3 regions of the Pseudomonas sp. PGPPP1 genome follow, and region 3 is predicted to be linked to each of the others. Evidence: riboswitches for the same ligand, from Rfam matches in the RefSeq annotation. Region 3 holds a riboswitch; each other region holds the start of a gene.

Evidence for each region. A riboswitch is a leader RNA that binds a small molecule or an ion and turns the genes downstream of it on or off. The one in region 3 is predicted to bind manganese.
Region 1: linked by a shared signal. The riboswitch ahead of CFE47_RS29400 (TMEM165/GDT1 family protein) and the one ahead of mntP (manganese efflux pump MntP) in region 3 are both predicted to bind manganese.
Region 2: linked by a shared signal. The riboswitch ahead of CFE47_RS25000 (TMEM165/GDT1 family protein) and the one ahead of mntP (manganese efflux pump MntP) in region 3 are both predicted to bind manganese.

What each region holds. Positions count from the first base shown of each region.
Region 1 covers NZ_NKIG01000045.1:17,235-19,497, forward strand. The annotation lists gene CFE47_RS29395 (methyltransferase) at 1-655, shown strand, start outside; yybP-ykoY riboswitch at 706-827, shown strand; gene CFE47_RS29400 (TMEM165/GDT1 family protein) at 915-1,499, shown strand; gene CFE47_RS29405 (M48 family metallopeptidase) at 1,634-2,263, opposite strand, start outside.
Region 2 covers NZ_NKIG01000028.1:61,624-63,886, reverse strand. The annotation lists gene CFE47_RS25005 (methyltransferase) at 1-980, shown strand, start outside; yybP-ykoY riboswitch at 1,031-1,152, shown strand; gene CFE47_RS25000 (TMEM165/GDT1 family protein) at 1,241-1,825, shown strand; gene CFE47_RS24995 (M48 family metallopeptidase) at 1,962-2,263, opposite strand, start outside.
Region 3 covers NZ_NKIG01000026.1:8,127-10,389, reverse strand. The annotation lists gene CFE47_RS23915 (NAD(P)-dependent alcohol dehydrogenase) at 1-306, shown strand, start outside; gene mntP (manganese efflux pump MntP) at 431-994, opposite strand; yybP-ykoY riboswitch at 1,005-1,176, opposite strand; gene CFE47_RS23905 (aminotransferase-like domain-containing protein) at 1,216-2,263, opposite strand, start outside.

The DNA of each region.
Region 1 (2,263 bases), on a different contig from region 3:
GATCCCTTTCGGCAAGCCGCGCAAGCTCGACAGCGCGCGGCATTGCCAGCTGTGGCAAGTCACCGTGGGCAATGCCCCGCAAGCGGTCGATCTGCAAAGCCTGGCGCAGGTCTTCGACGTGCCGCTGGCCGAAGGGCCGTTGAAGGTGGTGAGCTTGCCCGGGGTATTCAGCCATGGTCGCCTGGATCGCGGCACCGAACTGTTGCTGGAGCATCTGGATAAACTGCCCAGCGGCCATTTGCTGGACTTCGGCTGCGGCGCCGGCGTGCTTGGAGCTGCGGTAAAACGTCGCTACCCGCACAACACGGTCACGCTGCTGGATGTGGACGCCTTCGCCGCCGCCAGCAGCCGCCTGACCCTGGCGGCCAATGGTCTGGAAGCCGAAGTGCTGACCGGTGATGGCATTGATGCAGCACCGATGGGTTTAAACGCGATTTTGAGCAATCCGCCGTTCCACGTGGGCGTGCACACCGATTATTTCGCCACCGAAAACCTGCTGCGAAAAGCTGCGAAACATCTGGCAAAAGGCGGCGAACTCCGCTTGGTCGCAAACAGTTTCCTGAAGTACCAACCGCTGATCGAAGAGCATTTGGGGGTGTGTGCAATCAAGGCCGAAGGCAATGGTTTCCGCATTTACCGTGCCAAGCGCGGCTGACGAGCGTTTGAAAAAGAAGGCTTGCCGAATAGATTTTGCCTAGGCAGAATCCGCTCCGTCCTAGGGGAGTAGTCTCCCACGAGCGCCATGCTCGTCCGGCATACGTCAACATACTTGGTCAACAGGCCATGGCGTATGCGACCCAGGAGTCCGCACAGACGGACCGGGGTTTGACAAGACCTATGACACGCACACCTTACCCGGGGCGGGAAGGCTGTACGTGTCATAGCCGTGTCGACCCGCCCCTGGAAACTACCTGATGCTGGATTCACTACTCGTACCTACCGCAATCGTTGCCTTGGCCGAAATCGGCGACAAGACGCAACTGCTCGCGCTCATCCTCGCTGCACGCTTTCGCAAACCTTGGCCGATCATCGCCGGCATCGTTGCCGCGACCCTGGCCAACCATGCTGCCGCCGGTGCCGTGGGGGCGTGGTTTGGGAGCTTCTTCTCGGATGCGGTGTTGCACTGGATCCTGGCGGCGAGCTTCTGTGCCACGGCCTTGTGGACCCTGGTGCCGGACAAACTCGACGATGACGAAGCCAGTACGACGCGCAAATTCGGGCCGTTCCTGACCACGTTGATCGCGTTCTTCCTCGCAGAAATCGGTGACAAGACCCAAATCGCCACGGTGATGCTGGCGGCGCAGTACCCGGAACTGTGGCTGGTGATTATCGGCACCACCCTGGGCATGCTGATTGCCAACGTGCCGGTGGTCTTGGCGGGGAATTTTGCCGCAGAGAAACTGCCTTTGACCCTGATTCGTCGATTGGCGGCTACGGCATTCTTCGTGCTGGCTATCGTGGCCGTATACAAAGCAATGCAGAGCAGCGGTTGGATCTAAATCTGTAAACCCAACCCAATGTGGGAGCGGGCTTGCTCGCGAATACGGAGTGTCAGTCACTGATTATTTGACTGACCCACCGCCTTCGCGAGCAAGCCCGCTCCCACATTTAGACCCTCACCAGACTTATAGGCTCAGGACTTCTTGGCCTGCTGGTAAAGCGGCATCACCTTCGGAATCGCCGCCTGCAACGAGGCAATACGGCTATCAGACGCTGGGTGAGTGCTCATGAACTCCGGCGGTGCACCTTCCGAAGCCTTGGCCATCTTGTTCCACAACGTGATGGCCGCGTTCGGGTTGTAGCCGGCGCGGGCGGAGAGCTCCAGGCCGATCAGGTCTGCTTCGTTTTCATTGCTGCGGCTGTTGGGCAAGGTCATGCCGTAGTTGGCCACCGTATCCGCCAGTGCCAGGCTGTCCTGGCCCAGACCGAACAACGCACCCGCACCCTGCTTGGCCATCTCGATTCCGTAAGCCTTGGACATGGCTTCACGGCCATGCTCACGCAAGGCGTGGGCGATTTCATGGCCCATCACTGCCGCCAGTTCGTCATCGGTGAGTTTGAGGTTGTCGATCAATGCGCTGTACACAAAGATCTTGCCGCCCGGTCCGCAGTTGGCGTTCATCTCGTCGCTCTTGATCAGGTTCACTTCCCACTTCCACTGCGCAGCATCTGCACGAAAGGTCGGTGCTTGGGCGATCAAGCGGTTGGCGATGGCCTGCACACGCTTGGCGTTGGCGCTGGTTTTGTCTACCAGGCCTTTGCC
Region 2 (2,263 bases), on a different contig from region 3:
TACTGCTTCGTCAGGCCGAACTTTTTCAAGGCAACCTGCTGTTGGTGGGCTTGCCCGCCGACGACCTGCTGGGTCGCCTGCCCAACGCCCATGGGTGGTGCTGGCATGCCGGTGACCAGGCGGCGCTCGACGCACGCTTCCCGCAACGCAGCCAATTTGGCGTGAATGTGCCAGAGCGTGAGTTCGACGCAGCGGTGATTTTCCTGCCCAAGTCCAAGGACCTCACTGACTACCTGCTCAACGCCGTGGCCGCACGCCTGCCCGGCGCCGAGCTGTTCTTGGTCGGCGAGAAAAAAAGCGGTATCGAAAGTGCCGCCAAGCAGATGATCCCCTTTGGCAAGCCCCGCAAGCTCGACAACGCCCGGCATTGCCAGCTGTGGCAAATCACCGTTGCCAACGCGCCGCAAGCAGTGGAACTGGAGAGCCTGGCGCAAGTCTTCGAAGTGCCACTGGCCGAAGGTCCGCTCAAAGTAGTGAGCCTGCCGGGCGTGTTCAGCCATGGCCGCCTGGATCGTGGCACCGAGTTGTTGCTGGCGCATTTGGACAAATTGCCGAGCGGCCATCTGTTGGACTTTGGTTGCGGCGCCGGCGTGCTGGGGGCTGCGGTGAAACGTCGCTACCCGCACAACAGCGTGACGATGCTGGACGTGGACGCCTTCGCCGCTGCCAGCAGCCGCTTGACCCTCGCTGCCAATGGGCTGGAAGCCGAGGTGCTCACCGGTGATGGCATCGATGCTGCACCGATGGGTCTGAATGCGATCTTGAGCAACCCGCCGTTCCATGTCGGTGTGCACACCGATTATTTCGCCACCGAGAACCTGCTGCGAAAAGCAGCGAAACACTTGGCAAAAGGTGGCGAACTTCGCCTGGTAGCTAACAGTTTCCTGAAATACCAACCGCTGATTGAAGAGCATTTGGGCGTGTGTGCGATCAAGGCCGAGGGCAATGGTTTTCGCATCTACCGTGCCAAACGCGGCTGATGGCTATTTGAAAAAGAAGGCTTGCCGAATGGATTTTGCCTAGGCAGAATCCGCTCCGTCCTAGGGGAGTAGTCTCCCACGAGCGCCACGCTCGTCCGGCATACGTCAACATACTTGGTCAACAGACCATGGCGTATGCGACCCAGGAGTCCGCACAGACGGACCGGGGTTTGACAAGACCTATGACACGCACACCTTACCCGGGGCGGGAAGGCTGTACGTGTCATAGCCGTGTCGACCCGCCCCTGGAAACTTACCTGATGCTGGATTCATTACTCGTTCCTACCGCAATCGTTGCCTTGGCCGAAATCGGCGACAAGACGCAACTGCTCGCGCTCATTCTCGCTGCTCGCTTCCGCAAGCCTTGGCCAATCATCGCCGGCATCGTCGCCGCGACCCTGGCCAACCATGCGGCTGCCGGCGCAGTGGGGGCCTGGTTTGGCAGTTTTTTCTCGGATGCGGTGTTGCACTGGATCCTCGCAGCGAGCTTCTGCGCCACTGCGCTGTGGACACTGGTGCCAGACAAACTCGACGATGACGAAGCCAGTACCACGCGCAAGTTCGGGCCGTTCCTGACCACGCTGATTGCATTCTTCCTGGCGGAAATCGGTGACAAGACTCAGATCGCCACGGTGATGCTGGCCGCGCAATATCCGGAGCTGTGGCTGGTGATTATCGGCACCACTCTGGGCATGTTGATTGCCAACGTACCGGTGGTTCTGGCGGGGAATTTCGCGGCGGAGAAACTGCCGCTGACGTTGATTCGTCGACTGGCGGCTACGGCGTTTTTTGTCCTGGCGATCGTGGCGGTGTACAAGGCCATGCAGAGCAGCGGGTGGATCTAAGGATCTAAGCCTGCAAACCCAATCCAATGTGGGAGGGGGCTTGCCCCCGATAGCAGTAGATCAGTCAATGCATCTGCTAACTGACCCAACACCATCGGGGGCAAGCCCCCTCCCACATTTGGATCTTCATCAAGCCTTAGGACTTCTTGGCCTGTTGATACAACGGCATCACCTTAGGAATCGCCGCCTGCAAGGACGCGATTCGGCTGTCCGACGCCGGGTGAGTACTCATGAACTCCGGTGGCGAGCCTTCCGATGCCTTGGCCATCTTGTTCCACAGCGTGATGGCGGCGTTCGGGTTGTAGCCGGCGCGAGCCGACAGTTCCAGGCCGATCAGGTCCGCTTCGTTTTCATTGCTCCGGCTGTTGGGCAAGGTCATGCCGTAGTTGGCGACCGTGTCCGCCAATGCCAGGCTATCTTGACCCAAGCCGAACAACG
Region 3 (2,263 bases):
TTCATCAGCCTGCTCAAGCGCGACGGCACCATGACCCTGGTCGGTGCGCCAGACAGCCCGCACCCTTCGCCTGCGGTGTTCAACCTGATCTTCAAGCGCCGCAGCCTTGCGGGGTCGTTGATCGGCGGTATTCAGGAGACCCAGGACATGCTGGATTTTTGTGCCAAGCACAAGATTGTCTCGGACATCGAGATGATCGATATCCAGGGCATCAACGACGCGTATGACCGGATGCTCAAGGGGGATGTGAAGTACCGGTTTGTGATTGATATGGAAAGTTTGAAAAAAGAGCATCACGCCGCGTAAAAAACACCGCCAATCCAATGTGGGAGAGGGCTTGCTCGCGAATGCGGTGTATCAGCCACAGGTGTGGCAACTGACCCACCGCATTCGCGAGCAAGCCCGCTCCCACATGGGTTATGTGTTGACCTTAAACGGACAGGTGCTCATACAAAATCGTCGCACCCACCAACATCAGCACCACACCCCCGACCATCTCTGCGCGTTTGCCCACCACTGTCCCCAACACCCGCCCGAGCATCATGCCGATGGTCACCATGGTCATCGTCGCCAAACCAATCGCCGCAGCCGCCACCAGAATGTTCACATCGACAAACGCCAGCCCTACGCCCACCGCCAGCGCATCAATGCTGGTAGCAAAGGCTGTGACGGCCAGAATCATGAACGAGTGCTGGGTGGGTTTCTCTGCTTCTTCATCATCGGCCTTGAAGCCGTTGTAGATCATGTGCAAGCCCAGGGCGACCAGCAGGGTAAAGGCGATCCAGTGGTCCCAGTCTTCCACCCAGCGGGTGGCCGCGTGGCCGATGGCCCAGCCGATCATCGGCGTAATGGCTTCGATCACACCAAAGATCAGGCCGGCGCGCAGGGCTTCGGTGAGGCGCGGTTTGTGCAGGCTGGAGCCTTTGCCGATGGCCGCCGCGAAGGCGTCGGTAGACATGGCCAGGGCCAGGAGGATCAGGGAAATGGGATTCACGGTAAGGCTTCCAGTCGGGCTATGGGACGCAACGACACCCCCACGCGCCCGACTTTAGGCATGGAAGTGTCGCTGGTCTCACCAACCGAAAAACGGTGTTCGTACCACGGCAGGTTGCCGAATATGTTGATACGAACGCTTCCAACAGGGTCAGAAGCCGGTTACTCCCCAACGAGGGAGGCGATCATAGGTGGGCAAGCATGAAAATTTTGTTAAACCCGTTATCGCAACTCGCGGATGATCCGGCAGAACACCGGGTCATCCAGGTAGGCCACGTTCAGCCGGGTCCAAGGCGAGGTGTTTTTGGGTTGGGTCGAGAAGATCGAACCTGGCGCCAGCATCACCCCTTGGGCCAGACAGTGGCGGGTGAGGGCATTGGCATCTTCGATATGCGGGAAGCGTGCCCACAGGTACAGGCTCTGTTCCGGTCGGCAGAACACCTCGGCGCCGAGTTCGTCAAGCAGGTCCAGGCCGCGCGCGGTGGCGTGGCGCAAGCGGTCTTGCAGGCGCGACAGGTGGCGCAGGAACTGGCCTTCGCCGAGGATCACATCGATGGTGCGCTCGCTGTACTCGGCGCCGCTGTTGTGCAGGATCATCTTGATATCCGCCAACTCTTCGACACGCTGCTTGCTGCCAGCGATAAAGCCAACGCGTAGCGCCGCGGAAACCGACTTGGAAAAGCTGCCCACGTACAGCGTGCGATTGAGTTGGTCCAGCGCCGACAGCTTGATCGCCGAACTGGGTTTGAAGTCGGCCATTGCGTCGTTCTCTACCAACAGCAGGTCATAGGTCTCGGCGATGCGCAGCAGTTGGTGCGCCTTGGCCGGGGACAGGTCGGAGCCGGTGGGGTTGTGGCCGATGGACTGCAAAAAGAACAGGCGCGGGCGATGGGCCTTGATGAGTTGCTCCAGTGCCTGCAGGTCTGGCCCATCGGGCTCGCGGGGCACGCCGAACATGCGTGCGCCCTGCAATTGCAGTTTGCCGAACAGCGGGTAGTAACCGGGGTCTTCCACCAGCACGGGGTCGCCGGGGTTGAGGTAGCGGCGGATGATCAGGTCCATCGCGTGGTTGGCGCCCAGGGTGGTCACCAGTTGCCGAGGCGAAACGGGCAGCGCGTAGTCCGCGAGTTTTTGCACCAGCCGCGCGCGCAACCCGGCGTTGCCCAGGCGCGTGCCATAGCGAAACAGCGTGGTGACCCCGGCGCGCACCACTTGGCGGTGGAACTTGTCCAGGCGCATGTCCATCAACCATTCCACCGGCGGGAAGCCT